Regions from separate parts of the Dorea acetigenes genome, predicted to be linked through region 2. Evidence: riboswitches for the same ligand, from Rfam matches in the RefSeq annotation. Region 2 holds a riboswitch; the other holds the start of a gene.
What was found. Region 2 has a riboswitch for thiamine pyrophosphate ahead of thiS (sulfur carrier protein ThiS). Riboswitches for the same ligand answer to the same signal wherever they lie in the genome.
Positions count from the first base shown of each region.

Region 1 (16,777 bases), on a different contig from region 2:
GCTACTGACAGAAGAATTGCCGTAATATATCCCAACACAGCAAGGTGCCGCCAGATATGATAATCTGTATTTGCCATAAAAAACATCGCCGCAATCCCAAGACTTGTGGCAAAAACCTGCTTTTTCAAATAATAAAAAGAATCCTGAAATTTCACTTCTCCGTTGTAGGCACTTGTACTGTAAAGAATCACTAGTCCCGTAATGATAAGCAGGAATAATGCAGCCAGCAAAGTGTAATCATATTTTCTTTTTTTTGAATCCGGCAACCTGAAGCCCTCTCCTTATAAGGAATTTACAATTTCTTTAAATTTATCTCCCCGCTCTTCGTAATTTTTAAACATCCCCCAACTTGCACATGCCGGTGAAAGAAGGACAGCATCTCCCGGCTTAGCAGTACGGATACAAACATCCATTGCTTCTTCAAAAGTGTCCGCCAGCGTAATATTATGCAATCCGCACTCTCTTGCTTCTTCTGCGATCTTCTCCTTCGTCTGACCGATCAGGACAAGTTCTTTTACCTTTCCGTCAAAGCTCATAAGCCACTCTTTGTAATCGGAATTCTTATCATACCCTCCGCCAATCAGCACAGTCGGACGGTTCATTGCCTGGATTCCTCTGATGGCAGCATCCGGGTTCGTGCCCTTGGAATCATTATAATAGGCAACTCCATTTTTTTCTGCCACAAATTCTATTCTGTGTTCCACCCCTGCAAACGTCCTGACGCTCTCTCGTATTTTCTCCATTGGTACACCGTAAGCAGCCGCCATCGCCACCGCCGCCATGACATTTTCAAAATTATGCATTCCCAGAAGTTTCAGCTCCTTTACATTACATACCAGACATTCTTCCGGGTTTTTATAAATAATATTCCCATCTTCCAGATAAATTCCCTTTTCCAGCTTACGCCTGCTGCTAAAATACAGAACCTGAGCCTCTATCTTTTCTCCAAACTTTCTGAGAACTTCATCTTCATAATTCAATACACAGACATCGTTCTGCGTCTGGTTCTTCGCAATATTCATCTTCGCCTGAATATAAGCTTCCATCGTGTGATGACGGTTCAGATGATCCGGTGTCAGATTCAGAATTGCAGAGACTCTGGGGCGGAAGGCATCCGTACTTTCCAGTTGAAAGCTGCTCATCTCAGCCACGATAACAGAATCTTCCCGGGTATCATCAACTACCGTCGTATAAGGATTTCCAATATTTCCAACCACAAAAACACTTTCCCGGTCATTCTTCATAATCTCTCCCAAAAGCGCCGTCGTCGTCGTCTTTCCGTTCGTCCCTGTAATTGCCAGCACCTCGCCTTTTCCAAGCTGATAAGCAAGCTCAATCTCACCAATCACCGGAATCTTCTTCTCATGCATTTTCTTTACAATCGGAAGATCTGTGGGAACACCCGGACTGATAATTACCATATCCAGCACACCCAGCAATTCCTCCGGAAAAGCCCCCAGCACAATCTCTGTTTTGCTGTCTGTACCAAGCTGATCTTTTACTGCCTGTCTGTCAAGCTTCTCATTACCGTCATATAATACAACTTTCGCTCCACGTTCTTCCAAAAGTCCCGCAGCCCCGATTCCACTGATACCGGAACCAAACACCAGAACCTTTTTTTCTGCTACTTCCATAATATCCTCCCCGTACAAAATCACTGCTCTGCTACATTGCCATCAACGCAATCAGGCAGAGAATTGTCGTAATAATTGAAAATACTGCCACAACTCTTGTTTCGGACCACCCGCACAATTCAAAATGATGATGAATTGGCGCCATCTTAAAAAACCGCTTGCCTCCGGTCTTTTTAAAATATGTTACCTGAATCATAACACTTAATACTTCTACCAGATAAACCAGGCCCACAATCATAATAAATATCGGCATCTGAAGCATATACGCCGTGGATGCCACAAATCCTCCCAGCGCCAGTGAACCTGTATCTCCCATAAATACGCTTGCCGGATACACATTAAAAAGCAGAAAGCCGAGTAAAGCTCCTACTACTGCGCAGGTAATCGGCTCTATCCCGCTCTTCGTCCCGATTGCCACTACCGTAAAGAACGTAGCTACCAAAACCGTCACACTGGAGGCAAGACCATCAAGACCGTCTGTAAAATTGACCCCGTTTACCGTGCCGATCACTGCTACAAAAAGAAGCGGAATCGCCAGCCAGCCAATATCCAGATATTTTCCTCCAGAAAACGGAATCAACATGGTAAGCGGAACATCCGTAAAACGAACAATATAGAACGCAAACACCGCCGTAACCAGAATCTGAAGCGCCATCTTCTGTTTGGGGAACAATCCATCGGAGCGCTTCATAACCACCTTCAGATAATCATCCAAAAATCCAATCAATCCAAATCCCAGCGTCACAAATAAAATAGGAATAATCTTCGGATAATCCTTAATATAAAACACGGATGTTATTACAACACTGAGAAGAATGATGACACCGCCCATAGTTGGCGTTCCTGCCTTCTTTAAATGTGACTGCACCCCTTCTTCCCGCTCTGTCTGCCCCATTTTCAATTTACGCAGCACCGGGATAATCAGCGGCCCCATTATCACACTCAATGCAAAGGAAATCAATACTGGTATAAACACCTTGTAATCCATATATACACCTCTTTACTTCTTTTGTTAATCTCTTTTTTCGACTTACAATAGTATACTTCATTTCCTACTCTTTTTCAATGCCAAGATAGGGAAGGACATTTTCAAAAATTTTACCGATTACCGGAGCCGCAATCGTTCCTCCATAATAGACTCCCTGGGGATTATAGATAATACACATTCCGAGAACCTGAGGATCATCCGCCGGAGCGAATCCAATAAAAGAAGAAATGTATTTGTTAGCGCTTCTGGGAAGTGTCTGGGATGTAGCAGTCTTACCACCGATCCGGTATCCTTCTACCGCCCCGTTTTTGCCGGATCCTTCGGATACAACACTTTCCAGAATTGTTCGCATCGTTTCAGAAACATCTTCCGAAAGAATCCTCTCACCGCTGTCATACCTCAATGTCTCCACCTCTTCTCCTTCTTTCGTAAGAACCCGGACTCCAAAATGTGGGATAACCCTGGTTCCACCATTAATCAAAGAACTGACCGTCGCCGCCATCTGCATGGGAGTAACCTGAAAGGACTGACCGAACGTCATAGTCGCAAGTTCCACCAATCCAATATTTTCTCGCTTATGCATAATGGTAGACGCCTCACCGGGCAAGTCTACTCCGGTCATCCCCATCAAACCGAATTTTTCAAAATAATCACAGAATTTATCAGCCCCTAGTCTCAGCCCAATATCAATAAATACCGGATTACAGGAGTTCTGAACCCCCTGCACAAAGGTTTCCGCTCCGTGTCCGCCTACCTTATGGCATCGTATCTTCCGGTCTTCCACTACACGATATCCGGGACAGCTGAAATTATCTGTAAGATTTACCACACCTTCCTCCAGACAGGCAGATGAAGTAATAATTTTAAAAGTCGAACCCGGCTCATAGGTATCATTAATACACCGGTTTCTCCACATCTGATTCAATGCGTCCTGCTTTTCTTCCTCGGTGAGACTATTCCCGTCAGCTCCTGTATTCAGCGTAAACGGATCATTCAGATTAAATTCCGGTACATTTACCATTGTCAATATTTCTCCGTTCTTCGGATTCATCAGAATAATCGAAACCCCGTCTGCCTGCTTTTCCTCCATAACCTTTTCTGCCATCTGCTGCGCATACATCTGCACGTTATAATCCATACTAATTTGAAGGGTATCACCAGCCACAGGTTCCATGCGGTCTTCCGCAACCCCTTCCAGTTCCACTCCCCTTGCGTCTGTAGTAGTTAAAATCTTCCCATCCTGCCCTTTTAAATATTCTTCGTATTTTACTTCCAATCCAATAATTCCCTGGTTATCCCCTCCGGTAAATCCAAGTACCGTAGAAGCCAGCTCATTGTAGGGATAATACCGCTTAAAATCTTCGTCTACCTTTACGCCTTCTAATTCCAGATTACGAATCTCATCTCCCGTCTCTTTCTCTACATTTGTCTTAATTCTTTCGATAGAAGATACCTTTTCCACTCGTTTTCTTACCGTTTCCTCGTCCAGTTCCAGAATAGAAGAAAGTTTTTTTATCACCTCTTCCGGCTCCTTTATCTGACTGTGGATGACCGAAATAGTACAAACTGTCTTATTGGTTGCAAGAACAGTACCATTCACATCCACAATTTCTCCCCTGGCCGCCTTAATATCCCGCTCCCGTTCATGCAGCTCTTCCGCCTTTTTCTGATAGTACTCCGCATCAAATACCATAAGATAGACAAGCCTTCCTATCAGAAAAAGGATAATAAGAAAGGCGGCAATAAATACAATAAATATTTTTTTCTTATTATATGTCTTATTCTTCAAACGAAAAAACCTCGCAGAAACTATTGTTATAATTTATTAACGCTCCTGCAAGGTTATTCCAGATATCATATTTTATTCATATTCATCATAGTACTCGTCATAAGATTCATCATAATACTCGTCATAGGATTCGTCATCATAGGAGTCATCATAGGAGTCATCATAAGATTCATCATCCGACGTCTCCTCATCATAAGACTCATCCGTATCTTCTGTCATCTCATCCTCCGCGGTCGTATTCTCTGAACCCGGAATTTTTGTAATTCCAAGATATGGGAATATTTCATCCATAATATCTCTTGCGAGCTGTACAGCAAATGCACTCTGTGCCTGATCCTCAGCATTTGGCTCATCAATTACCACATAGATAACCACCTCCGGATTCTCCTGCGGTGCATAACCAATAAAAGAAACCAGATATTTTCCATTGTCTCTGGGAAGCTTCTCCGCCGTTCCTGTTTTACCTCCGACTTCGTACGCTTCCATATCTGCCTTATTGCCGCTTCCGTTCAGCACAACTCCCCGCATATAATCTTTTACCATCGTACTGGTTTCCTGAGAAATGGTTCTCTTTACCAGAACAGGTTCCTCATTACTGATTATATTCCCATTTTCATCCTGTATCTGTTTTACAATATGAGGTTCATAATACTCTCCGCCATTAATCAAAGAACAGAATCCCGCTATAAGTTGTGTCATCGTCACATTAAAATTCTGCCCAAATGCATTGGTTGCCAAACTGGCGTCATCCATATTTTCCGGTGTATACAAAAGACCGGCCGTAGAGGCATCTCCGGGAAGGTCTATGCCCGTCAGTTCGCCAAAGCCAAAAATATGCTGATATTTACAAAAATCATCTACACCAATCATGCTGCCAATCTGCATCAAAGCCACATTACAAGAATTCTCCACCGCTTCCTTCAGTGACTGTGTTCCATGACCACTCCGGTTAATACAATGAATATCATGATCTCCCACATGCAGCATACCGCCGCAGTTAAAATACTCATCACCTGTAAGTGCCCCCGTCTCCAATCCTGCTGCCACCGTAAATGGCTTTATCGTCGAACCCGGCTCATAGGTATCGCTGACACAAAAATTTCTCCACAGAGCATTTAACGCTTCTATCTGTTCTTCATCAGTCATAGCACTAAGCTGTTCTTGTGTATAATAAGCAGATAACTCCCTCGGATTATTCAAATCAAAATTGGGATACGAAGCTTCTGCTATAATTTCTCCGTTCTGCGGATTCATAACAATCACGCCCGTATTAGCGCTTCCCTCTCCAACTGACGCCTCATTTCTATGCTCTTCATTAAAAGCAAGTATATGCTTTTCCACAATACTCTGCACCTGAAGATCAATTGTAGAGACTACTGTGCTGCCGTTTACAGGTTCTTTTACTGTATGTTCAACAGTAGAATCCTGATCCAGATATCCATATTCCCTTCCGTCAGTTCCATTCAAGATGGAATTATAGGACGCCTCAATTCCCGCATTCCCCACATTCCCATCTACCGTAAATCCCAGAACATCACTCGCCAGCGTGTTATAAGGATAATTTCTTACATAATCTTCTTCCAGCCAGATTCCTTGTACATCAGGATAATTTTCCTCATCTGCATCAATCTCTTCAAATTCCTTCGCTTTATTATAATCAATTCCTTTTAACAAAGGCTCATATCTGCTATCCGGATTCTCCTGAATTAATGCTCTTACTGTCGCCTCGTCAACACCAAAACAATCTGTCAACACCCGAATCGTTGGTTCAACATAATCTTCGTCACTGAGCATTGCTTTTACATCCAGAATGACATTATAAACACGCTCGCTTGTGGCAAGCTTCGTGCCATTCCTGTCAAGGATATCCCCGCGCTTATAAGGAATCGTCCTACTGTCATACTGCTGCTGTTCTAACACAAGTTTTGTATATTCATCGCCTTTCGAGGCATTAATGTATGTAATTCTTCCTACTAGACCAACAAAAGCTAGTATAATTGCCACATAGAGCATTACTAGCTTTTTCTGCATAAATTTAGGAAACTTTTTTCTCAACGCACTTTTTTTCTTCGCCATAGTCTCCCCCTTAATTCTGTACGTTTTTTGAACTTGCCACTACGCCGTCCTCCGGAATTTCTTCGTATTGCTTCACATAGTCGTCAGAAGAATTCTCATACTCTACAATCTGACTATCATTAGCCGGAACCATGCCAAGCTCATTCTTTGCCTTGTCTTCAACTTCTTCCAATGTAACAGAATCTACAAGCACATTATACCTGGTTGTATTTTCTTCTTTCATAGACGCCAGCTCTTCCTGCAAAGCAGAAATATTTTTAGACCTGCTGGTTATCTGAGACTGTAATTTCACATAATTCACACACACAACCAGCGCCAAAACCGCAGCTATCGTCATAAAAACAACATAACCTTTATTCAGGCGCAATGCTTTCTTCCGATTTCTGCGCACCTGCGCACTTATTTTCTTCTCTTTTCTTGTCTTCTTTACCGACGTTTTTGGCTCATACGCCGGTTTTTCCACGGCATTGCCATACACATACATCTGGCGCATGGAATCTGCATTGTTATAATATCTGCGTGACCTTCTTGTTGAAGCAGTTCTTCCTGCCATGCCGCTCACCCTTTCTTATGAATCAAATTATTTATACCCTTTCAAAAATCCTGAGCTTCGCGCTCTTAGAACGGCTATTACTTTCCTGCTCTTCTACACTTGGCAGAATAGGCTTTTTTGTAATAATCCTCCCCTTTGAAACATTTCCACAGACACAGACCGGGAAATGGCTCGGACAGGTACATGGATTTTCATTCTTTTTAAATGCACTTTTTACGATCCTGTCTTCTAATGAATGGAAGGTAATAATGCACAGCCTTCCGCCAGGATTCAGTATTTCAATCATATCATCCAACGAATCTCTCAAAACTTCCAATTCCCGGTTTAATTCAATACGGATTGCCTGGAATGTTCTTTTTGCCGGATGTCCCGACTTTTTTTGATATTTCATCGGAATCGCATGCTTTATAATCTCTGTAAGTTCCCCAGTTGTTTCGATGGAACTCTTCTCGCGTTCCAGAACAATATGGCGGGCGATATTCTTCGCAAACTTGTCCTCACCATAATCCCTGATCACACGATAGAGTTCCATCTCACTGTAGTCATTGACGATGTCTCTGGCCGTCATTGTCTGACGCCTATCCATCCGCATATCCAGAGCTGCATCTTCGCGATAGGAGAATCCCCGTTCCGGCGTATCCAGTTGATACGAAGATACGCCAAGATCAAGCATGATCCCATCGACTTTGTCAATGCCCAATTCATGGAGCCTCGACTTCATATCACAATAGTTGCTCCTGACTATCGTAACCTTCTCTCCGAAGTCTTTTAATCGGATAGAGGCAGCTTCAATCGCTGCTTCATCCTGGTCTATTCCTACAATACTCCCCTTGTCATTCAGCCGCACACACACTTCATAGGCATGTCCGCCGCCGCCAAGCGTGCCATCTACATAGATGCCGTCCGGCTTAATGTTTAGTCCATTTACAGTTTCTTCAAGTAATACTGACCTGTGTTTGAATTCCATATCTTCTCCCTCTAGATACTGAATCCACACTCTTCCATATCCGATGCAATATCTTCAATGTTAAGTTCCACTTCAGCATTCTTCTTCTCCCATCTTGCCTTGTCCCATATCTCGGCACGCTTTCCCATACCGATAAACACAACCTCTTTATCAAGCTGCGCATAGTTCCTCAGCACAGACGGAATCAGTGTTCTGCCTTGCTTATCAAGATCGCCGTCTGTCGCGCTCCCTTGAAAAAAATAAGCAAAAGCTCTGGCTTTCTTGTCAGTGGTGGTTGGCAGGGCGTTAAGTTTTTCTTCAAAGGCGTTCCATTCTGTCTCGGGATATACATACAGACAATTTTCCATCCCTTTTGTTATGACGAAATTCTCCCCTAGATCGTCACGAAACTTTGCCGGAATGATTAACCGGCCTTTGGGATCAATATTATGGCTGTATTCTCCTTTCAACATCAGAACTCACCTTCTTTCATAAAGTGGCTCCACTTTGACTCCACTTTATACCACTTTTCACCACTTTCTACCACTTGAAACCATTGTAAAACACTTTTTCTATGATTTCAAGCCCTTTTTTACTTTTTTTAGGTAATAGTTCAGACATGTATTTTATATACTGTGTTCCGCTACAGAATGCAAAGCAGATAATTCCCCATAATAAAAGAACGGGAAGTAAACTTCCCGTTCTCCATTACATTTGTCCCTTATTCTGTTATTATTCTGCCTCACTGTCCAGTCCCTGCTGGTAATTATCAATGGCATCATAATTAATCTCCGCCGTCTGCTTAGGACGGTTCGTCTCATAAATATCGTAAGCAGAATATCCAATCCATCCGATGATTACAATCCCGACCAGGGCGGCCACTGTCCGGCGTACCAGACGCTCCATCTTTTCTTTCTTCATATTCTTCTTGCGGTTCACTTTTTCTTCTTTATATTTATTTACCTTTTCCTGACTCATACTACGTACTCCTTTTTATCAACTAGTAGTATTCTAACACAAACCGCCCAATTGTACAACCCAATTTCACATCTATATCACGACAATCACACCACCGTCAGAAGCATACATACTGCTGATGCCGGCCGTATCCAAGACAATAACATCTTTTGGCTTTATCTTTTCTAAAATCAAATCCTTCACCCAAAGGGCACGCTCTTTGCAGTTACAGTGGCTGATTGCCAGCGTTTTCTCAGACGGATTTTCTGCATTCTTCACAACTTCCTCTACCATCTTTCCAAGCGCCTTCTTAATTCCTCTCGCCTGTCCTAACTGACAGATCTCCCCTTTGGGTGTGGAACCCATGACCGGTTTAATATTCAGCGCAGTTGCGACTACCGCTTTCAGACCGCTCAACCTGCCATTTTTCCTCAGTGTCTCTAATGATTCAAGTACAAAATATGTGTGCTGGCTTTCAATATAATCCTCAACCGTCCGAATGACTTCCGCAAAGTCCATTCCTGCCTCTTCACATTCCGCTATCTTAAGTGCAATCAATGTCTCGCCAATAGACGCTGATTTAGAATTAAATACATGGATATCCTTCTCTCCGTATTCTTCATGATAAAGATTCTTACCGAGCACTGCACTGTTATACGAACCACTCAATTCAGATGACAGAGTAACTGCATACACCCTCTCCGCATCACATCGAAATCCTTCCATATACCGCTCCGGCGATGGACAGGAAGATTTTGGACAATTCGGACTCGCCGCCACAATTCGCAAAAATTCCTGCTGGTTAAAACTTTCATCATCAACGATATGATATTCATCAACATCAATACTCAAAGACGCTGTCTCAAAATGCCCGGAAACCTTCATCTCCTCCGTCAATTCTCCACAGCTATCGACAATCACTTTATAATCCATTTCAATCCTCCCACATACACCCCTGTCCTCCACAGCTTTGCAGGAGCAGCCATAATGTATGTTTTTTATTTCTATTATATGTAGTATTAAAAACCATTTCTTAAATAATAGCACATTTTCTATGGATTGAAAAGAGGTTTTATCGGTATGATTCCCTAATTCTTTAATCTAATTTAATTCTGTTGGAAACTCCCAGCGCAAGTCCCATCTCTATCATCAAAAACAGAATGGATGTTCCGCCATAACTGATGAACGGCAGGGTAATTCCGGTCGTGGGGATCAGATTAAGTACAACCGCCACATTTAAAATAACCTGAAGCGCAATATGAGCAAATATTCCCGCTACGATTAACGAACCATAGATATCAGGCGCATTCTGAGATATGAACAGAAGCCGGTAAAGCAACAGCCCAAACAGCATCAAAACCATAATTGCACCGAAGACTCCAAGTTCTTCGCATATGACAGACAGAATCATATCATTTTGAACCTCCGGAATAACCGTCTTCTGCACACTGCTGCCAAGTCCTTTTCCAAAAAAGCCTCCTGAGCCAATCGCATACAGCCCCTGCATAACTTGATATCCCCAATCAGAAGCATGCTTTTCCGGAGCCAGCCACACAATAATTCTTCTTAACCGGAAATTATCGCCCAGATCGCTCGTCTGTATCATACTTCCCAGAATCTTCACTCCTGCCATCAGCAATGCAAAGCCGACAGTAACTATCCCGATAAAAGGAGCCGTCCTGGGATGGACAACAAATACGATCACACAGGAAATACCAAATACAATAATTGCCGTACTCAGATTGTCAGTCAGGAAATAGACACATCCGGCCAGAACACCTCCCCAGCTCAACACCCGGACAACTCCCCGCAAAGAGTTTATTTCCTTTCCCATCTTACAGACAATTACCGGAATCAATAAAATTGCTGCTATTTTAGCAATCTCCGACGGCTGAAGCTGCTGGTCAAAAGGAAGCTTCAGCCACCGTCTTGCCCCATTAACCTCAATTCCAAGAGGTGTCTGAACTAACGCCATCATAAAAATCGCAAGCCCATAGATATATTTCGCATACTTCGCATAAATATGATAATCAATTCTCGAAACAACGTACATAATTACCAGACCGACCGCGCAGAAAAGAGCCTGCCGTTTAAAAAAATGCATACTATCTCCATACTTAACCATGGAGCTATATGCACTGGCACTATATAACATAACAAGTCCAAAACACATAAGAAAAATAAGCACAGCCAGAAGGCTGTAATCAAAATACCTGATCGTCTTTTTCGTCTTCTCTCTGCCAGTCCGTTTCAATTTACTGCTGTCCTTCGGCATCTGTGTTATATTATCCATCTTCCATCATCCCATTTCACCCTAAAAACTCTATTACACACAGGAAATGCCGGGAAACTTTTCCTGTGTGTAATAAAAAAGCGGACAAGTCCGCGTCGAACTCTCTATATCCCGTTTTATGATATAGGAAATTCGAAAGAATTTCCTATATCATAAAAAACGCAGCAGGAGGGATTTGAACCCCCGGAGCCTTTCGGCTCTTCTGCTTTCGAGGCAGATGCCATCAGCCGCTCGACCACTGCTGCAAAATCATTGAACGAAATAAATGTATCATTTTTTCGCAAAAAATTCAATAGCTTTATCAGGATTTCATAAAACATCTTAAAGCACCGCTTCTCATTTTTAGATTGCGCTTTATGCGCAATCTAAAATCTTGTCTTTTATTCATCAAAAATACTTACAATCTCACCGTCCAGAATCCGGTTCGTGTTTTTCACTGCACAGAAATTTCCACACATACTGCAGGTATCCTCTTTCTCCGGCTTTGCCTCTGCACGGTAGCGGCGCGCTTTCTCCGGATCCATACTCAAATCAAACATCGCTTCCCAATCCAGGCGCTTTCTTGCCTCACTCATTTTGTAATCCCAGTCCGCTGCTCCCGGGACCCCCTTCGCAATATCAGCCGCATGAGCCGCAATCTTCGCCGCAATAATTCCTTCTTTCACATCGTCCGCATTTGGCAGCCGCAGATGCTCTGCCGGCGTAACATAACATAAGAACGCAGCTCCCGCAGACGCGGCGATCGCTCCTCCGATTGCAGAAGTAATATGGTCATATCCAGGAGCCACATCCGTAACCAAAGGTCCCAGCACATAGAACGGCGCTCCATGGCACAGAGTCTTCTGAATCTCCATATTCGCCGCAATCTGATTCATCGGCATGTGTCCCGGCCCCTCAATCATAACCTGGACATCCTTCTCCCACGCGCGCTTCGTAAGTTCACCAAGCGTAATCAATTCCTCAATCTGAGCCGTATCCGTAGCGTCAGCAATACATCCCGGACGGCAGGCATCACCCAGACTCATGGTAATATCATATTCACGGCAGATATCTAAGATTTCATCATAATATTCATAAAACGGATTCTCTTCTCCCGTCATCTCCATCCATGCAAACATAATAGACCCGCCTCTTGAAACAATATTCATCAACCGTTTATTCTGCTTAAACCGCTTTGCCGTAGCCCGGTTCATCCCACAGTGAATCGTCATAAAATCCACACCGTCTTCTGCATGCATTCTGACAATATCCAGCCATTCCCTAGCCGTAATCTTGCCCAACGCTTTATGATAATATACAACCGCGTCATAAATCGGAACCGTACCGATCATTGCCGGACATTCTTCTGTCAATTTTCGTCGGAAGGTTCTGGTATCGCCATAGGAACTCAGATCCATAATAGCTTCCGCTCCCATCTCCACGGCGGCCCTTACCTTCTCATATTCCATGTCCACATCCTTCCAGTCACGGGATACCCCCAGATTAACATTGATTTTTGTAGTCAGCTTCGCTCCCACTCCGCTTGGATCCAAGGATTTGTGTTTCTTATTACAAGGAATAATCACCTCTCCTTTTGCAATCAATTCTCGAAGCTCTTTCGGATCCATGTGTTCTTTCTCTGCCACGATCTCCATCTGCGGGGTAATAATTCCCTGACGTGCAGCATTCATTTGTGTAGTATAATCAGACATTTTTTCCTTCCTCCCGGCTTCCCGCCAAAATAATATATAAAATACTGGATAATGCATGCGAAATACCGGACACAGACAGAATCAGGCAGAAAACGCCCTTCTTTTATCAAAAGCCGGTACCTTCACCAGAAACCCTTCCGGCGATATTAATGAAGCCAAATCAAGCGTATCATTAATTTTATAACGCGACAGAAAGTGGTGCCCCCAATCTATCGCAACAAAGTGGAAAAGCCCACCTCAGCTCCCCACTCCCCTCACTCACGAGGGGCTTGTGATATGGGAATCCAAAGATTTCCTATATCACACAAAAAAAACGATATGCCAAGCGCATATCGTAACTACTAAAACTATGTGTTCCCTACGTTGGCATTATCCAAATCAGGTTATGGGTCAAAGCAATACAGCTTACTCTCAGCCTGCTTACACAAGCTCCCCGTCTTCTGAACTTCCTTTATTGTAGCACCGCTCTCACAAATAGTCAAGAAAACGCTGCCTTCAAATAAATATTTTTGTATATGGCTGAACCGATACACAATTTTACTCGAAGGCAGCATTCTACTTGTTCTTATTTGCAGGATCTGCGAATATCAAACTCCGGATTGATTGCGTAGAAATTGTTACTATCTAATTTATCCTGTACGATTCTTAAGCTTTCACCGAATCTTTGATAGTGAACAATTTCCCTCTCCCGCAGGAAACGAATCGGGTCGCAGATTTCCGGATCTTTCACAAGCCGCAGAATATTATCATAAGTCGTGCGGGCTTTCTGCTCTGCGGCCATATCTTCATGAAGATCTGTGATCGGATCTCCCTTAGATTGGAAATAAGTTGCGGTCCACGGTGCCCCACTTGCGGCCTGCGGCCAGAGGGCAAGGGTATGATCCACATAATATTTGTCAAAACCGGAGCATTCCAGCTCTTCCGGCGTCAGATTCCTTGTAAGCTGATGAACAATTGCGCAGATCATTTCCATATGCGCCAGTTCTTCCGCCCGTAATTGTTAGAAATGAACTATATTTAATAGGTAGAAACTCTTTTTACTCCTTCGCCGCCACGCACTTCCCGGTGTACGCATGGATCAGCAGCGTCGCTCCATCCGACTCTTCCCTAACGTAGAACTTCTGCTGCTGGTTGTGCAAGTCGGTGTAAAGTTTTAAGTTACTACTGCCGACACCGTTCTTCTCCGCCGACAGGAACAGCTCCCCGTTTGCCGCGGACTGCAACATGTGGTACACGGCGTTCTTATACTCTTTCTTAATAAGGTTCCACTGGGAATACGCCCCACAGTCGAAGGCACGGAAGTCCACATTCACATTTGCCATGCTTCCCGCAGCCGTAAGGTAATACCCTTCCTTGTTCCGGATCCGGCAGTGTCCGTCCTCCGCATCCTCTATAAACAGGCGCATGTTGTTGGCTCCTGTATTGTCCTGGATGGTGGCGTTGATAATCTGCGGTACTTCCGATGTCTGCTGCTCCTGCGCTCCGGCTGCCGGAATGCCAAATGCTGCCAGTACGCCCCTTGCAATATCGTCCATCCGGCTGTTAAAGATGTTTACATCTCCAGCATTGGAGATAAAGCCAAATTCTACCAAGCGGTAATTAAACCCTCTGGCTGCCGCCCTGTTCGGATTGGCGAGGTCACTTCTCCCCACGATGGTATTCGCTCTTCCCGGAAGGATCCCTGCCAGGAATCTTGCCAGGGCGTTATCGTAATTATCCGGCTCAAGTCCCGCCTTAATGATTACGTGCCCTCCTTTGGCGGATGCGGCACCGCTGTCCATGTGCGCTTCCAGGATTGCATAACCGTCTGGAATTACAAGCGTATTTATTCCCTTGTCCGCGTACCAATTCCGGGAAGTGTCCGCAATGGTTACGTTGTTGCCTCCCAACGCCTTAACTCTCCCAGCCAGCGCGCGTACCCGCTCTGCTTCCTGGTATCCGTTCCCCATTGCCCCGGGGTCACCTGCTCCGTGTCCTGCTATAAAAAATAAATGTGCCATACTCTTTCTCCTTTCCGCTGCGAAAACACAGCATACCTTAAGAAGCCGCTGCCAAAATAGCAGCGTACTCCATTCTATTCCTATTTGCACCCTATTGCGACGTCACAACGGCTTATATTGATTTTCTTAAATAATTTCAGGATTGATATCCTTCCCCTCTTCCAGCTCGCCAAACTCCCCGGCATCCGTACCGTTATATTCCCCTACATTCAAAAGCCCTCCGGCATCTTTCCCGGTTTCTTTGCCTTCACAGGACTGCTTCTTCGTATCCATTTCCCACTCACCTCCACCTTAAACAGCCATTCTATGAACCTCTGCATTTGTTATTGAGGAACTTGTATCGTCGCTGCAGTTCCCATAACAGTTGTTCCATCCATTGTTACCCAGTATGAAGTAACCATCAATATTGTGCCGGGCGATACATTTTCAAGCGTATCTACACGCAAATATTTCGCATTTTCCCCACCAACTTGTGCCGGAGTAATTCCATTGTAAGAGTCAAACACTGACCTACTAAAAGTTTTCTGTTCTTCGTCTCCGTTATTTATAATAAATCCGCCACCAGAATAATTCAGTGAATCCGTCGTTGAATACATGCGAATATTATAAACTCTACCATCCTCTTTATCGTAGACAGCTCTCTGGTATTTCACCCTCAAAACATTCTTATCCACAAACTTTGCATAATACCTTCCGGCAGCAACGCCAGAATCTTTCAGCTGCTTTGTAAGTGCGGCATCCTCAAACCATCCGGAGAAGAGGTCGCCGTTTTCATCCGTCGGATACGTGTATGTTTCCCCACTACGGTATATGGAAATACCATATTGGTTTTTCCCTGTAAGCACATCCTCCCCTCGTTCTTTCCTTCCGGCATAATCCTCAGCTATCTCAGCAGCTGACAGCGCCCGGTTGTATACCCGGAATGTCTTTATTATCCCGTCGTAGTACTCCCCGCTTCCCCAGTTCGCCCTGCCGATATAAAACACACCGCCGCTCTTCAGCAGGTCGGTCGGATTCAAGGGATTGTGCATGATGTCCATGAACACGCCGTTAATATAAACCTCTGTCCCGTGTGCACGGAATACCACATCTACGTGATGCCACCCTGCGTAAGTACCGTCAGGCGCCGTATAGGTATCCATCGGAAGTGCCTGCGACGCCCGGTCTACCTGGACATGGTCCGGATAATCCAGTATCCCTATATAATCACAGGTTTCCAGGCTCTGTGCAGCATCATGCGGGCAGAGATAGCACAGCCACGCTTTTGTAAATTCCCCGGTGCTTTTGCAGTCATAAGAAACCGTAAACTCTGACAGCCCGGCCAGGAGCGTCCGGTTCCCTATGCTGACTATCAAATGCGCCTTCTGGTCGCTCGTGAATATAAGCCCTCCGCTTTCTGCATCGAATACATACGGCGCAAGGTTCTGCGTCTTCGCACAGGCTGCCTGCGACAGATAGTCCGACGGTACGCCGCCGTAAAAGACCGGATCCGGGGATGCAGCGCGCAGGTTCTCTTCCGTAAACACGAAGTCCGCAATAACGCCCCTGCGTCCCAGCTTTTCCAACTCTTCCCTTATCCCGCCTATCCCTTCTTCCAGCTCTTCATACTTTTTCAGCTCTTCCGGAGTGTGGATGTAATCCTCCGGCTTCGCCCGGGGCTTCACATGGATGGTTACTTTCCCCACTGTACGCCCATCTTCCCCGGTTTCTTCATACAAATAAGCGTATATCTCCCGTTCCTGCGTAAGGAACCTGTCCGGGACGTTTGCCGAAAGGATTCCGCCTTCCTCTGCCAGCGGCACTACAAGCGCATTGTCCAGGCTCCCTTCAACGGCAAAATGCGCTTCCTT
Region 1 covers NZ_JAOQJU010000001.1:403,975-420,751, reverse strand. Annotated here, with positions in the region: gene OCV99_RS02115 (FtsW/RodA/SpoVE family cell cycle protein) at 1-266, opposite strand, end outside; gene murD (UDP-N-acetylmuramoyl-L-alanine--D-glutamate ligase) at 282-1,634, opposite strand; gene mraY (phospho-N-acetylmuramoyl-pentapeptide-transferase) at 1,666-2,622, opposite strand; gene OCV99_RS02100 (peptidoglycan D,D-transpeptidase FtsI family protein) at 2,687-4,411, opposite strand; gene OCV99_RS02095 (peptidoglycan D,D-transpeptidase FtsI family protein) at 4,484-6,487, opposite strand; gene OCV99_RS02090 (hypothetical protein) at 6,498-7,040, opposite strand; gene rsmH (16S rRNA (cytosine(1402)-N(4))-methyltransferase RsmH) at 7,072-8,007, opposite strand; gene mraZ (division/cell wall cluster transcriptional repressor MraZ) at 8,019-8,459, opposite strand; gene OCV99_RS02075 (hypothetical protein) at 8,719-8,964, opposite strand; gene OCV99_RS02070 (DegV family protein) at 9,037-9,876, opposite strand; gene OCV99_RS02065 (FtsW/RodA/SpoVE family cell cycle protein) at 10,040-11,218, opposite strand; tRNA gene OCV99_RS02060 (tRNA-Ser) at 11,397-11,481, opposite strand; gene thiC (phosphomethylpyrimidine synthase ThiC) at 11,617-12,927, opposite strand; TPP riboswitch at 13,266-13,373, opposite strand; partial or broken gene OCV99_RS02050 (manganese catalase family protein) at 13,493-13,915, opposite strand; gene OCV99_RS02045 (N-acetylmuramoyl-L-alanine amidase) at 13,965-14,927, opposite strand; gene OCV99_RS02040 (hypothetical protein) at 15,054-15,200, opposite strand; gene OCV99_RS02035 (LamG domain-containing protein) at 15,251-16,777, opposite strand, start outside.
Region 1: another riboswitch for thiamine pyrophosphate. It lies ahead of thiC (phosphomethylpyrimidine synthase ThiC); the one in region 2 lies ahead of thiS (sulfur carrier protein ThiS).

Region 2 (16,777 bases):
AGTAACAGAACTTGGAAAAATATATGGCACATCTGCAACAAACATGTATCTAACATTGTTACAGACAAGTTGTGATACATTTAATACTGGATTTTTCGAAAAATACTATGGCTCGATGAGTAATATAGATAATTTGGAAGATGTGGAAAAATTTCTTTCAGTATTAAAAGCATGCGATGACGGTGTCCCTTCTCAGAATGGTTTGGGAGAGAAAAAGACTTACGTACTAATCCAAATGATGGAGATTCTGCATAGTAATCGGGTATATGTATTTTGTTCTGACGATTTCAGAGCAAGGCAAAGTATAGCCAGTTTAACAAAGCCTGTTCATTGTATTAGTATTTTAGGAGTTTTTTGTAAGTTGATGAAGATGGGGCATGACAAATCAGAAATGCAGGAATATTACAATAGGTTGTCTGCCTTTTTGAAGAATCAGACGGAGTATAGGGTTTGGTCTGCATCAGGATATCAACGTATAAGAGTACCTATACAACAGGTGTTTGATGATCTATATGATGGAAAATTTCAAATGTTAAGAAATGGAGATCTGCAATACATAAAGTAATGTGTCACATGGTATGGATCAGTGGTAGTTAGATAGGCTACAAGATCATATACCCCTATATGGGATAACTAAATATCCGGCAGAAATTACTTGCATTATGAAAAATATGGACGTATAATACTTTTGACAATAAAACAGAGGGGAGCTTGTGTGACAGGCTGAGAGGAAAGTAAGACTTTCGACCCGATAACCTGATTTGGATAATGCCAACGTAGGGAAGCCTGAGTATAATGATTGTTTACAGGAAGTTACCAAATCAGTGACTTCCTGTTTTTGTGTGATATAGGGAATTCGAATGTAGAATGGAGGGATGGCAGATGGTTAAGGTGAACGGAACGGATTTGGATTTGGCAGGGAAGACGCTGGCTGCGTATCTGGAAGCTTCCGGTTACGACCCGAAGCGGATTGCCGTGGAGTGCAATGGTGAGATTGTTCCGAAAGCGCAATATGGCGAGACCGTATTCCGGGACGGCGACACAGTAGAGGTTGTGAGCTTTGTAGGAGGTGGTTAAGATGGGAAACATATCGGGTGAAGAGGAAATGCGGCAGGTACTCAGAATAAGGCATGGTGATAAGATACAGGATAAGTTTGACGCGGCATCGGTTGCTGTCTGCGGGCTGGGAGGACTCGGTTCTAATGTGGCTGTTTCCCTTGCGCGGGCAGGGGTAGGACGGTTAATCCTGATTGATTTCGACAAAGTGGACGTCTCGAATCTTCACCGGCAGCAGTATAAAGCGGCACAGGTAGGGATGCATAAGACAGAGGCTCTGGCAGCCAATTTACAGGAAATTGCGCCGTATATTGCGGTTGAGACATATACAGAGCGTATTTCAGAAGATAATTTTTACAGTTTGCTGAAGGAAGCGGACGTTATCTGCGAGGCGTTTGATAATGCCCAGGCAAAGGCGATGCTGGTAAATGGCGTGATGGAACGGATGCCGGAGAAATATCTGGTTGCTGCTTCCGGCATGGCAGGGTTTGGCTCAGCAAATGCCATCAGGACACGCAGGGTGACAGAGCGTTTTTATCTCTGCGGGGATGGAGTCAGTGACGTGGCGGATGATATAGGGCTTATTTCTTCCCGGGTGATGCTGTGCGCAGCCCATGAAGCCCACGTGATCCTGCGTATTCTGGCAGGAAAGTATGAAGTTTAAAATACCATTTATTATACATAGAAAGAAGGAATTGTGATGCAGACAAACGATAAACTGGTAATTGGCGGAAAGGAATTTCAGTCCCGGTTCATTCTGGGTTCCGGAAAATATTCTTTGAAGTTGATTGAAGCTGCAGTAAAGTATGCAGGGGCGGAAATTATTACGCTTGCTGTGCGCCGTGCAAATACGAAAGAGCAGGAGAATATCCTGGATTACATTCCGGAGGGAGTTACGCTGCTTCCGAATACATCCGGCGCAAGAAACGCCCAGGAGGCCGTGCGGATTGCCCGGCTTGCAAGAGAACTGGGGTGCGGGAATTTTGTGAAGGTGGAAATTATGCGTGATGCAAAATATCTGCTGCCGGACAACCAGGAGACGATTAAGGCTACGGAGATTCTGGCGAAGGAAGGTTTTGTCGTTATGCCTTATATGTATCCGGATCTGAATGTGGCCCGGGATCTGGTAAATGCAGGTGCAGCGACGGTGATGCCCCTGGCATCTCCCATTGGTTCCAATAAGGGATTGGCTACCCGTGAATTTATCCAGATATTAATCGATGAGATTGACGTGCCGATTATTGTGGATGCAGGAATCGGTAAGCCCTCCCAGGCGTGTGAGGCAATGGAGATGGGCGCTGCGGCGATTATGGCAAATACAGCGCTGGCGACAGCAGGAGATCTTCCGGTGATGGCATCGGCATTCCGTCAAGCTATCGAGGCAGGGCGTCAGGCGTATCTTGCAGGGATTGGAAGAGTTCTGACCCGTGGTGCATCGGCATCGGATCCGTTGACAGGATTTTTGCATGATTAGGAGGGGATGAGGATGGAAAATCAGTTCTTTGTTGATTCAGAATATCTTTCTCCGAAAGCACTGGAAAAGAAGCACAGGCTGGAGACGGATCCTTCCTTCCGGAAGAACCATATGGAGTATTTGCCGGGAATGGAGCAGATTGAATCTGATGTCTGTAAAAATGTTATGATGCAGATGCAGAATTACGATTATTCCGGGTATATGGCAAAGGATGTAAGGACGGCACTGGAGCATGAGACTTGTTCGATAGAAGATTTCAAGGCGCTTTTATCCCCTGCCGCAGAGCCGTTTCTTGAGAAGATGGCAGAAAGGGCAAGGCTGGAAACCAGCAAGCATTTTGGGAATACGGTGTATCTGTTTACGCCTCTTTACATTGCAAATTATTGTGAAAATTATTGTGTTTATTGTGGATTTAACTGTTACAACCATATTAACCGCATGAAACTCAGCATGGAACAGATTGAGCATGAGATGCGGGTAATCGCTGATTCTGGCATGGAAGAAATTCTGATCCTTACCGGGGAGAGCCGTACCCAGAGTGATGTTGCCTATATTGGCGAAGCATGCAAGCTGGCGCGGAAATATTTCCGTATGGTAGGGCTTGAAATCTATCCTGTTAATACAGAAGAATACCGTTATCTCCATGAGTGTGGAGCGGATTATGTGACAGTATTTCAGGAGACCTACGATATGGATAAATATGAGACATTACATTTGTTCGGGCATAAGCGTGTGTGGCCATATCGGTTTGATGCGCAGGAACGTGCTTTGCGGGGCGGAATGCGCGGTGTGGCATTTTCAGCGCTTCTGGGACTGTCAGATTTCAGGAAGGATGCGCTGGCGACGGCGCTCCATGTGTATTATCTGCAGCGCAAATATCCCCAGGCGGAGATGTCGCTGTCTTGTCCGCGCCTGCGGCCGATTATCAACAACGATAAAATCAGTCCCATGGATGTAGGAGAGAGGCAGCTTTGCCAGATTATCTGTGCCTACCGTATTTTTCTGCCATTTGTAGGAATTACCGTATCCTCCCGTGAGAGTGCCCGTTTCCGGAATGGCATCGTGAAGATTGCGGCAACGAAGGTTTCGGCAGGCGTCTCTACGGGTATCGGCGACCACGAGACAAAATACACAGGAAAGGAGTCGGACGAGGCGCAGGGCGACGAACAATTCGAGATTGATGATAACCGGAGTCTGGATAATATGTACCGGGATATTTCGGAGGAAGGCCTGCAGCCGGTTCTGAATGATTATCTTTATGTCTGATATTTTATGTGTGACGAACCGGAAGTTGTGCAGGGAAGATTTTCTGACGCGGATAGAGAAGATTGCGGCGGCCCATCCTGCCGGAATCATTCTGCGGGAGAAGGATTTGGAAGAGGAAGCGTATTTCCGGCTTGCCGGTCAGGTATTAAATGTATGCAGAAGCCATCAGGTTCCCTGTGTCCTTCACAGTTTTGTGGATGTAGCCGTCCGCCTGGAGGCAGAGGCGATTCATATGCCCCTTCCGGCGCTGCGGGACATGACGGAAGGACAGAAAGCGCATTTTAAGCAAATTGGCGCCTCCTGTCATTCTGTGGAGGACGCAAAGGAAGCCGTAGGACTGGGGTGTACCTATGTTACCGCCGGACATGTTTTCGCTACTGACTGTAAGATGGGACTCCCCGGCCGGGGCTTGTCTTTTCTTGAAAATGTCTGTGAGAGCGTGACGGTTCCGGTGTATGCCATTGGCGGCATCAGCAGTGAAAATATTGGCGCTGTCCGCAGCGTGGGAGCCGCGGGAGCCTGTGTAATGAGCGGGTTGATGCAGTGTGAAGATGTGCAGGCATATCTGCAGAAACTTCTGTAATTCGGGAATTTACGAAACGCCAGGGTTTGTTATTGTGTTTTGCAGAAAAGAAGGTTATAATATATCAATCCATAGTGAAGTGAAATCTGACGTAATTGCAGGTGTGGACAATGGAGGTATAAGATGACACTTGAAAATAAATTAGGGATTGATAATTCGGCTGATCTTGCCCGTGAAGAAGAGCGTATTAGTAAGAAAAAAGCGATTACTCTTTTTGAAAATGGTATACTTGACAGACTTGAAGCGGGAAGGTTTTCTTCGTTAAAAGAAATTCACAGATATTTATTTGAAGATATTTATGATTTTGCCGGAAAAATCAGGACTGTTAATATAGCAAAAGGTAATTTCCGGTTTGCACCATTGATGTATTTGGAAGCGGCACTGGTTCAAATAGACAAAATGCCGCAGTCTACTTTTGATGAAATTATTGAAAAGTATGTAGAAATGAATATTGCACATCCTTTCAGAGAGGGAAACGGGCGAAGCACCCGTATCTGGCTTGATATGATTTTAAAAAAGGAGCTGGGTCAGGTGATAGACTGGAGCAAAGTAGACAAGGATGATTATCTTATGGCTATGGAGCGAAGCCCTGTGAAGGATATTGAAATAAAATATATTTTAAAAGCGGCGTTGACCGATGAGGTTGATAATCGTGGTATTTATATGAAAGGTATTGATTACAGTTATTATTACGAAGGCTATGCCACTTTCAAAACAGAAGAATTGTAAGAGAATATTTTGTGTATTGTATATTTTAGAAAAGGATTTGGCTCCGGGATTTTTCCCGGAGCTTTTTGCAGTTTTTCAGCTTTTTCCTATTGGAAAAGAATGCATGCTCTGATACTATGTTAGTAAAACCGAGGGAGAAATCCTAGCATTTGAGAAAATGAAGGAGATATAAGACAGTGAGCAGAGGCACAGATTTTTTGAAATATATTACGGAACAGATTCAAGAAGGAATTCAGGAGCTTGGCGCGCGGATTCAGGAGATACAGAAGGATATTGCCGGAATGAATGACTACTATTGGGAGAATTATACGGAGATGGATCAATATGGTTATGAAAATTATGATAACCAGCAGGCGCTACTTACACAGGTGAGTGCCAACCAGGAGAATCAAAAGCGCATGAGCCGTATGAAAAAGATGTTGGATTCGCCGTTTTTCGGAAGCGTGGAGTTCGTCTATGATGGAGAAGAAGAAGCGGAGGTTTTCTATATTGGCATTGGGAACTTTGCCAGAGAAAGAGGGCAGGTTCCGCTCATTTATGACTGGAGGGCACCGATCAGCAGTCTTTTTTATGATTATGATAAAGGAAGGGCAGCTTATGAGGCTCCGGCAGGATTACTGGAGGGAGAGATTCTGTCGAAATGGCAGTATAAAATCCGCGGCGGAAAGATGGTTTATGAATTTGAGAGTGATATGAAGATTGATGATGATATTCTAAAGCAGGAGCTTGGAGCGAATAGCGACACGCAGCTTAAGAATATCGTCCGGACCATTCAGCGGGAGCAGAATGCCATTATCCGCAACACGGAAGATAAGATTCTTGCCATACAGGGGGCGGCGGGAAGTGGGAAGACGTCGGTTGCCCTGCACCGGATTGCTTATCTTTTGTATCATGATCGGAAGAATCTGAATTCGTCTAACATATTGATTTTATCGCCGAACAGTGTATTTTCCGATTATATTTCCCACATTCTTCCCGAGCTGGGAGAGGAGAATATACAGGAGATGAGCCTGGATCTTTTTGCTTACAGGGAACTGGAAGGAATCGCAGCGGATTGTGAGGACAGATATCATCAGATTGAGAAACAGATAGCAGGAATGGACGCACAGAGTGAGAAGAGATTTCGTTGGAAACAATCAGAAGAATTTGTGCGTGCGGTGGAAGGCTTTTTGATTGAACTGGAAGACCGGCTGGTTGATTTCCGGGATGTGCGTTATAAGACGCTGGAGAAAAAGGCGGAAGAAATCCTGGATTTTTTCTATTATAAGTTTGCGGACATTCCGCTTCTGTCCAGAATGGATGCGGTGAGGGATTATTTTATCGATGAGTATGAGACGTTGTGCAAAAGAGAACTCTGTGAGGAGGAAGCCGGGGTTATAAAAGAAAAATTCCGGAAGATGTATGTAACGACGGATCTCTATGAGATATACAACTGGTTTCTTACGGAAAATGGATTGCCTGTGCTTCCTGACATTCCGCCGGAAAGGAGAATCCTTGCTTATGAGGATGTATTCCCGATTCTGTATCTGAAGTATCGTCTGTGCGCGGGAGCAGTGCGCAGGGATATCCGGCATCTGGTAATTGATGAGATGCAGGATTATTCCTATCTCCAGTATGTGATTTTGGAGCGTTTGTTCCCATGTAGTATGACGATACTAGGCGACCGGGCGCAGACCATAGATGGAAAGATGCAGGATGTATTGGCTTTCCTGCCGAAGATCTTTGGCAGGAAGGTAAGGCGGATTGAAATGAACAGAAGTTACCGCAACACGGCGGAGATTGCGGAATATGCCGGAAAGATAGCGGGTGTGGAAGGAATTGGGTATCTGCAGAGACATGGAAAGGAAGTGAAGAAATATTTTTGCAGGTCGCAGGAAGAGACTGTCTGCAGAATACTGGAAAATGTGCGTCTGGGTGCAGAAGAATACGAGACTGCCGCTGTCCTTACCATGACAGAACGGGAGGCAGGAGAATTGTATCTTGCTCTGAAGGAACGGCGGGAGGATGTCTTCTATATCGACAGGGACAGTTCTGCTTTCCGAAAAGGGATGACTGTTACGACATTTTATATGGCGAAAGGACTGGAATTTGACCAGGTATTTATAGCCGAAGGAGACGGTGAGAACCCATTGGATAGACAGTTCCGTTATATCTGTGCTACGCGGGCACTGCATGAATTATATGAAATAGGGATTATCTGACGAATCGTCAGATTGAGAAGGTAGACCAATGATGAAGAAATTACGGCAGATGATAGTAAAGACCATTCCAGATAGTTTATATCAGCAGATAAAAGTATTAAGCGCTATGCTTTTAGTGGTTCTTGCAGGCGTTTGTACCATGAGCATATATTATACAGCATCAGCAAATGTCAGTAATATAAAGATGTTGAATAATGATAAAATGGAGCAGATGCAAAGTAAAATGAAAGAATATTCGGAAAGTATTTATGGCAGGATTTCTACTTTGGCATATTCCCCGTCAGCTTATGGGTATTTTACAATGGCTGAGGAAGAGCGTTCTATTTATGTTGATGAGATTACATCTGCGTTTTTAAATACCATGACGCTGGAAGATGATATAGAGCAGATTGGCATGTATGATGAGGAAATGAATCTGATTGCAGGAAATGAAGCGTTCTGGCAACAGGTAAAGCTGCCTTCGAATTCAGAAAAGAATGAGATGGAATTTGGAACGATGTTTGTTTCGGATTACAACGGACATTCTTATTATACGATTTCTTTTCCAGTCTTTGATTTATCGAGTGAAGGATATGGAACAAGGAGGGGCATCGTCTTATTTGCAATGCGGACGGTGGGGATTGACGATATAATGGAAGATATGAAGGTTACGAATAACTCAAGGATGTACCTGCTGGATCAAAATGAGAACATTATTTCTTCTTACGGTGATGATTACAGGAAATATTTTCCAATTGATGAGCAGAAAAAAAGTTACTATTATATTAAAGAATGTAAGGTCAATAAGGAAGGCTGGAAGCTGGTCAGTGTTATTCCGCAAAAGGAGGTTATGATTGGAACATGGGATTTGTATGTGGATATAGCAATGATGTATATTTTTCTATTAGTATTGCTGATGGTAATGCGGAGTTTTTTCAAAAAAAGGATTGTTGATCCGATTGAGCAGATGGATACTTTTGTCAAAAACCTGTTGGATGAGCCGGATGCAAGAATGGAAATTAATAGAAAAGATGAAATTGGAAGGCTGGCAAAAAGCTTGAACTGGATGCTGGATGAAAAAGAAATTCTTCAGAATAATGTACAGCAGTTCCAGAAAAAGATGTATGAAATGGAACTTTCCAAAAAGAAAATACAGATATTGGCATACCGCAACCAGATTAATCCACATTTCCTGTATAATACCCTTGGCTGTATTCGGGCTATGGCATTATACTATGATAAAGAAGACATTGCTGAAATTACTATGTCGCTGTCAGAACTGTTCCGCTATGGCGTCAGAGGAGATAATGTTGTTCTGGTAGAAGAAGAGTTGAATCATGTGAAGGAATATGCCAGAATTATTGACTATCGCTTTGCAGGAAATATTCGTGTACATATTCAGACTGACAAGGCTGTGAAAAAGAAAAAGATGATAAAACTGCTTTTACAGCCTCTGGTTGAAAATGCCGTCTTTCATGGGGTAGAAAAGAACCTGAATGGCGGAGATGTGTTTGTTAATGTAGAGTTGACAGACGAAGGACTCCTTAGATTTTGTGTGGAGGATAATGGATGCGGCATGTCCGAAGAAAGAAGAGGAGCAGTTCTGGAGATGTTGGAGAAGAAAGGAGATGACGAACATGCAAAGTCTATTGGATTGCTGAATATCTATAAAAGGCTGCATTTGTTTTATGGGGAAGAAGCAAAGTTTTTACTAGAGAGCAGCTCTGGAGTTGGAACCAGGGTGACAATTATAACTCCGGGGCAGATACAGGAGGATAAGAATGTATAGAGTGTTAGTGGCGGATGATGAGTTGTGGATGACACTCAGTATAAAAAAGTTAATTGAGAAAAGCGGGCTGCCGTTTCGGGTTATTGGGGAGGTGATGAATGGAGTCGCAGCATTGGAGGCTGTGGAAAGGGAAAAGCCGGATCTGTTGATTACAGATATCCGTATGCCCGGATATGACGGTTTGGAATTACTAGAACAGATGAAAAAGAAATGCTTAGCTACAAAGGTGATTCTGCTCAGTGGATACGCAGAATTTGAATATGCAAGAAAAGCAATTCGGCTGGATGCATTCGATTATTTGTTGAAACCGGTGAAGCAGGAGCAATTGGAGAGTACCCTGCAGGAGCTTGTCCGGGTATTTGAAGGTGGCGAAGCCGTGTCGGAATTTGATTCGCAGGAAGAAGAGAATCTGCCTATGATAGAAGAAATCATAAGGAATTTGCAGCAAAACTATAGGAAAGACATTACCCTGACATCTATAGCTAAGAAATACAATATGAGCACCAGCTATTTAAGCGAACTTTTGAAGGAGCGGATTGGCATGTCTTTTTCTGAATATTTAATTTCAAAAAGAATCCAGAAAGCAAAGGAGCTGTTGGCTGATGAAAAACTTTCCATAAACGAAATAGGAGAAGCGGTTGGATATAAAGATTATTACTATTTCATGAAAGTATTTAAAAAAGTTGTCGGTATAACGCCCAGTAAATACAGAAAAAATCTGTAAAAACGAAAAAAAGACCAAAATTACGAAAAAAATTCATTTCATAAAAATAAAAACTTCTTATAATAAAAATTATAAAATAAAATTTTTTTCATTATGGGAAGTTTTTTTTATTGTGGAAAACTTTCCGTAGCAGAAGGGAAGGAGAAAAAAGATGAAGAGAAAAAGATTTTTGGCGCTTTTTCTGTCTGTGGCAATGGTTGCCGGCATAGGTTTGCCGACGGCGTCTATGCGGACCGTGCAGGCGGAAGAGACAACCAAGGTTCCCATTTTTGAGATGGATTTTGAAAACCTTGAAGAAGAGGCAGGAGACCAGTTATCTGGTACAATTACTGCTAACTCAGGCGAGACGGTAACGGTATACGACAATGTTTCGCTTGTGGAAGGCCATAACGGCGGTAAGGCAGTGGACCTTAGTTTTAATAAGGGCTATCTTACTGTGCCTAATACGGACAAGCTGAATCCAGAAAGTCTAACGGTATCTGTGTGGCTGAGAAGAGTAGAAAGCGCGAACCAGGAGGCTCGTGTTATGTGGGCAAAGCCGAATAACAGCTGGAACGGGAATGGCTGGTTTATCGGCTGGACAACAGGGGAAAGTATGGCATTGGTAACGGACGGAAGGAATATGGCTGTTCAAAAGGCAAGTGCGGATACGCTGCTTCCTTTAAATGAGTGGACCAATATTACCGGTGTGTTCGACGGAGAGACCGGAGATATGATTTTGTATCAGGATGGCGTATCGTTTGCATCTGCCCAGGTAGCCGGCGCATCCATTACGAAATCAACACTTACAGATATTTTAATTGGAAAGTCCGGTTATGGCGCTGTAGGTATCGGATGTTATGCAGATGATTTTAAGATTTATGATAAAGCGCTTACTGCAAGAGAAGTTGCCCTTCTTGCGGGGCTTACGGAACAGGAGCTTTTGGATGCAGACGTAGATGCATTAACGACAGTGACCAGAGCAACTTCGGATTTCGTCTTATCTTTAGAAGGTGCGAATGGTTCTGTGATTACGTGGGAATCGGACAACGAGGCAATAAAGCTTGACGGAGACGGCAATGCTGTTGTCACAAGAAGCAATAAAGATGTGAAGGTGACCTTGACGGCTGAACTGACGTTGGGCGAGAGTAAAGCAACAAAGACCTTTGAAGTTACGGTTGTAAAAGAAAATCAGCCGATAGAGGGCGTGCAGAAGTTAAGCTCTGATGAGATTGTCAGCGTAGGAGGAACGATTGGAAAGCGTCTTTCTGATGCGGTGGATAATTATGCTATGAATTATCTGTATGGGCAGAGAATGACGGCATATCTCAATGAGTATAAGAATCACAGTCATTCCGGATGGAGCTGGCTGGAAGGCGAGCAGCCGGGGAAATGGCTGGAAAGCATGTCAAACTATAAATGGATGAATGATTCGGAAATTGATGCGGCAATTAAAGATGTAGTCACAAGGCTGGCAGAGACACAGACGGTAGAAGATAAGAGCAAGAGCGGATACAATCAGTTCGGCGGTTATCTTGGCAACGCTACGACAGACATCCGTAACAATACCCCGGTCAAAGGTATGGATCCTTATGAGATGTATTCTACATTAAATGGTCTGATTAATGTTTATGACAAATATAAGGAAGACGATACAGAGCTTGCTGCGCAGGCCATTGACTGTGCAATTAAGCTTGCGGATTACCTTGTAGCAACCATCGGGGACGAAAATACGAAGGTCTGCTATCAGGATGGCACGCAGTCCGGTATGAATAAAAAGGAATTCTGGCCCCTTGTTAATTCAAATGGCACTACCATTGCAGGGCATGACGTACACCAGAGCTGGGAAGGTGCTTTGATTATCGATCCGATGATGCTGCTTTCTAAGACAGTAAAGGAAATAGAAGGGCAGGAAGAAAAATCAACCGTATACTCAGACTGGGTGGACTGGGTGATTGGAAATATTGATAAATGGGCTTCTTCCTGGAACGGTTATGGCGATACGCCATATGGAGACCTGGATAAGGTGGCAAGCGGTGAGATGGGAATTGATGAGATTCAGCATTATGTGCATGCTCATACGTTCCAGATGACCTTCCTTGGTTTCCTGAAGAAATATCAGGAAACAGGAGATGAAACTTACTTGAATAAAGTAACTGGCGCATGGGAAGATATTGTTTCCAGACAGGTATATATTACCGGAACCACATCTGTCGGCGAGCACTATGAAGCAGGGCATAATCTTCCAAATACAGGAAGTGTTGGAGAGACATGTGCGACCAATTCCTGGACGCTTTTGAATAATAATCTGTTTGAACTGACGGGAGACGCAAGATATCAGCAGGTAGTGGAAGATGTTATTTACAATCATATGTTTGCAACGTCTACAATTGACGGTGACGGCTATAGTTATCACAGACCGTTGAATGGTTCTACGGAACGATTCTATACGGGTCCGGATTGCTGTTCTTCTTCAGGTATGAGAATGCAGTCCTATGTACCGTATTATATTTATACCAAATCAGCTTCTGGCGTATATGTAAATCAATTCATTGAAAGTGAAGCTCAGATTACGCTGGAAAATGGAAAAATGATGAACATAAAGCAGACAACGGACTATCCATCTTCCGATGATATTAAGTTGGAAATTCTGGATGGAACGACGGAGGATACGCTTTATGTCCGTGTTCCGGACTGGGTAGAAGAACCTACAGTGAAAGTAAATGGAACAGACGTGGCAGACGTGGCAGCCGATGGATACGTAGAGCTTAGCGTAGCAGCCGGCGATACGGTTGAAATTACCTATCCATCTGAACCTGTATGGGTAGAGGGAGACTACTCAAATGAAGGCTCATGGGCAATTAAAGACGGTCCTATGGTTTACTGTGTAGATGCTGCCTTTATGACGGTGGAAGAATCACAGGCAGCATTTGGCGCTGACATAGCTCCTGTTGCAGCAACGGCTGTTGTGGATGCAGAAGACGGGAAAGCAGTAAAGACTGAACGAGAGATCGCTCTTGAAGGAGACCGCTATTTCGGAAGTAAATATATAATTAAAATGATGACGCCGAACGGAGAACAGGAAGTGGCGATTGTTCCATATGCGAATATAGGTCAGTGGTATCGCTACGGAGAGGCGGCACCGGGAATTTATGGCACGAATTACAGTTCTGCTACACGTTATTCTTATATGATCTGGATGCCGTCCGGTATTACAGATTACCCGGAAGCGCCGGAAGAGAGCAGTGGGCCGGTAGTACATTATGATTTTGATTCTGTTGACGGAACAACCATAAAGGATATTTCCGGAAATGGAAAAGATGCAGAAGCGGTAGGAGCTGTTTCTTATGATACAGGTAAGCTGGGCAAGGGTGTCAGCCTGAATGGTACAGATGCCTATGTGAAGCTTCCGGAGGATGTGATTTATGGATTATATAATCTGTCCATTTCTGCATGGATCAACCCAGAAGAAGTAGTAAACTGGGCGAGAGTATTCGACTTTGGTAATGGAGAGGAATCTCCGCCGTATCCGAACCTGTTCCTGACGGTACACAGCAGTGATGGAAAGACCCGGCTCGCTTATGAGGACGGAGGAAATTCCCATGTGAACACGGACGCATTTGCTATAAATACATGGACGCATATTACGGTTACAATCGAGGGAACAAAAGCAGCATTGTATGTAAATGGCGCAAAGGTGGCAGAGAACACTTCTTTCCATATGATGCCATTCCAAATTGGAAATATGACAAGCAATTTCCTTGGTAAATCCAATTATAAGGCAGATTCTCTCTTTAAGGGAGATATGGACGATTTCCGTATTTATAACAGAGCTTTGGGAAGCGATGAGATTATGATGCTTGCAAGTGGTGAGGAACCGGTGAGAACGATTCAAACGGTAGAGCAGCCGCAGGCGGTAGAAACCATGGTGGGAACAGCGCCCATCCTTCCGGAGAAAGCGAATGTTACTTATACAAATGGAACCCAGGGCAGAGAACCGATTACCTGGGAAGAGATTACGCCTTCACAGTATGCGAAAGCAGGTACGTTTAAGGTGAAAGGTACGGTTGGTACGGCTGAGATCGAGATTACGGTGGTTGTGAAGGATGATACGAAACCGGATCCGGTTGTGATAGAATCCATTACGGTAACAGCACCGACGAAGACGGAGTACACAGTAGGTGACGAGCTTGACCTTGACGGAATGAAAGTGACTGCAAAATACAGCGATGGTACAACAAAAAATATTGCAGTAACGGACTGCGAAGTAAGCGGCTATGATACGACTAAGACCGGAGAGCAAACAGTAACAGTAACATACGAAGGAAAGACAGCAACCTTCAAGGTAACAGTGAAGGAAGAAGCGAAACCTGTTACTCTGGAATCCATTACGGTAACAGCACCGACGAAGACGGAGTACACAGTAGGTGACGAGCTTGACCTTGACGGAATGAAAGTGACTGCAAAATACAGCGATGGTACAACAAAAGATATTGCAGTAACGGACTGCGAAGTAAGCGGCTATGATACGACTAAGACCGGTGAGCAGACAGTAACGGTAACATATGAAGGAAAGGCAGACACCTTCAAGGTAACTGTTAAAGAAGCGGAAAAACCGAATGAAACAGACAAGACAGCTTTGGAAGCAGCGGTTAAGGCGGCAGTAGCGGATACAGAGAAAGTTAAGTATACGGAAGAAAGCTGGGCAGCTTACGAAGAAGCTTTGAATCAGGCAAAAGAAGTATTGGCAGACACGGATGCAACGCAGAAAGAAATTGATGATGCGGCTGCAGCGCTTGACAAAGCGGCAGAGGCTCTGGAAAGCAAGGGACTGCCATATGTAGACGTAGTGAAAGATGACTGGTTCTACAATGCAGCATACTACAACTACTTTGCAGGAACCATGACGGGTACAGATCCTACGCATTTCTCACCATACGCAACGCTGGTACGTGCACAGTTTGCAACGATTCTTTACCGGCTTAACGGTGAACCGAAAGTAGAATATGAGACAAGATTCCCGGATGTACCGGATGGACAGTTTTATTCAAAGGCAGTCATCTGGGCGGCTGAAGCGGAGGTTGTTACGGGTTATACAGATTCCGGATACTTTGGAACGAATGATCCGATTACCCGTGAGCAGATGGTAACGATGATGTACCGTTACGCGGACCATATGGGATATGAATTTGAAGAACCGGCAGATATCAGTAAATATACGGATGCTGATAAAGTAACGGAATTTGCAGAGGCGGCGATGAAGTGGGCAGTAGGAAATGGAATCATTGAAGGAAAAGAAAATGAAGACGGCTCCTGGCGTCTTGACCCGCAGGGGAATACAAGCCGTGCAGAATGTGCAATTATTATCCAGAGATTCATGAAAACATTTGTGGAATAAAACAAGTTGAAAAACCGATGCACATATGATACAATGAAAGGGCGGGTGACATAAGCCATCTGCCCTTTCATTATTGCTGAGAGTTAATCTGTTTCGTCTGTTTCCGGCATGCGGAGACCTGCCACGCTGGTTACGGGCAGGGAGAATAAGACGGCTCCGGCCGGGGTGCCCGGTCCGGCTTGTTTCATGATTGCTTTCATAATTTCGTTTTTCCGGTCAGAGCGGACAACAATGAAAATCATCTCTTTTTCTTCTGCCAGGGAGATTCCAAGGAATTTTCTGGCATGTTCCGCTCCGGTACCCTTTGCGTGGATGACGGTTCCGCCCGGGGCATGGGCGCTTCTTGCTGCATCCATAATGGTATCGATATATCCGGCATTTGCAATGGTTATAAGAAGTTCAAAATCAGTGTTCTTCAACGTGCTCTCCTCCTCTATCACGACTTCCTGGCCGACGGTAAGGTATTGCAGAACTTTTCTGCCGCCGATACTGCTGAAAGGAATTAAAAAAGCGATTCCTCTGCCGGGAATATCAATCTGCATTTTATTGTACAGAGCTTTTTTCAGAGACTTCCATGTGCTCCCGGTGATAAAGGCAAAGTACAGAGCTTTTTCAGCGGCTTCCAGCCCGAGATAGTCCAGGACTTCGCTGTTTGCGGTTCCGGCTCCCAGGACAGTCAGTGTCACATGTATATGATTTTCTTTAAAGAAAGCGAGAAACCTTTCACGCATTCCGCGGTTGGTAATTAGTCCCATCATGTAAATTTTATCCATAGAAATATCCTTTCTGAGCCACGCTATAATTCAATAATATCATCCTCTTCCCAGATATCAAGATAGGATGCGGATTCTGTTTCAGAAACTTTTGCGTGTTTCATCCGGTATTGGTAAATGAAGCCGAGAATCTGGATGGCAATCAAAGGCGTCATAGCTACCATAGCAATAATTCCAAATGCATCCTGAACGATGTTTCCACCCACGGACTGGCAGGCTCCCATAGCAAATGGAAGGAGAAAGGCTGCCGTCATGGGACCGGATGCTACTCCGCCGGAGTCAAAGGCGATTGCAGTAAATATTTTCGGGACAAAAAAGGATAGCATGAGTGCAACCGCGTACCCCGGTACGATAAACCAAAGAATAGAAATCCCGGTTAAAACGCGTGTCATGGCAAGCCCTACTGAGACGGCGACTCCCAGCGACAGGCTAAGGCTCATGGCACGCCCCGGAATTGCACCGGACGTGATTTCTTCTACCTGTTCCATCAGTACATAGACGGCCGGCTCGGCTTTTACGATGAAGAAACCAATTACCATACCGAGAGGAATCAGGAGGAATCGGTAAGGAAGACCGGCTATCGTCTGCCCGAGATGGTTTCCTGCCGGCATAAATCCTACATTTACACCGGTAAGGAAGAGAACCAGGCCGATGTAAGTGTATGCGATTCCAATTATGATTTTGAGTAGTTTTTTCTTCTTTAATTTTAATGAAATCATCTGGAATGCAGCAAAAAACAGGACAATCGGCAGCAGGGAATTTGCAATTTCCCGCATATATTCCGGGAACCCTTCTGCAAAGCACTTCCATAGTTCCACAGAGTTTG
Region 2 covers NZ_JAOQJU010000006.1:21,014-37,790, reverse strand. Annotated here, with positions in the region: gene OCV99_RS07375 (hypothetical protein) at 1-565, shown strand, start outside; TPP riboswitch at 695-802, shown strand; gene thiS (sulfur carrier protein ThiS) at 883-1,077, shown strand; gene thiF (thiamine biosynthesis protein ThiF) at 1,079-1,720, shown strand; gene OCV99_RS07360 (thiazole synthase) at 1,757-2,530, shown strand; gene thiH (2-iminoacetate synthase ThiH) at 2,537-3,796, shown strand; gene OCV99_RS07350 (thiamine phosphate synthase) at 3,789-4,379, shown strand; gene fic (protein adenylyltransferase Fic) at 4,503-5,108, shown strand; gene OCV99_RS07340 (HelD family protein) at 5,285-7,309, shown strand; gene OCV99_RS07335 (sensor histidine kinase) at 7,338-9,077, shown strand; gene OCV99_RS07330 (response regulator transcription factor) at 9,070-9,801, shown strand; gene OCV99_RS07325 (LamG-like jellyroll fold domain-containing protein) at 9,953-15,178, shown strand; gene OCV99_RS07320 (P-II family nitrogen regulator) at 15,262-15,951, opposite strand; gene OCV99_RS07315 (DUF1538 domain-containing protein) at 15,975-16,777, opposite strand, start outside.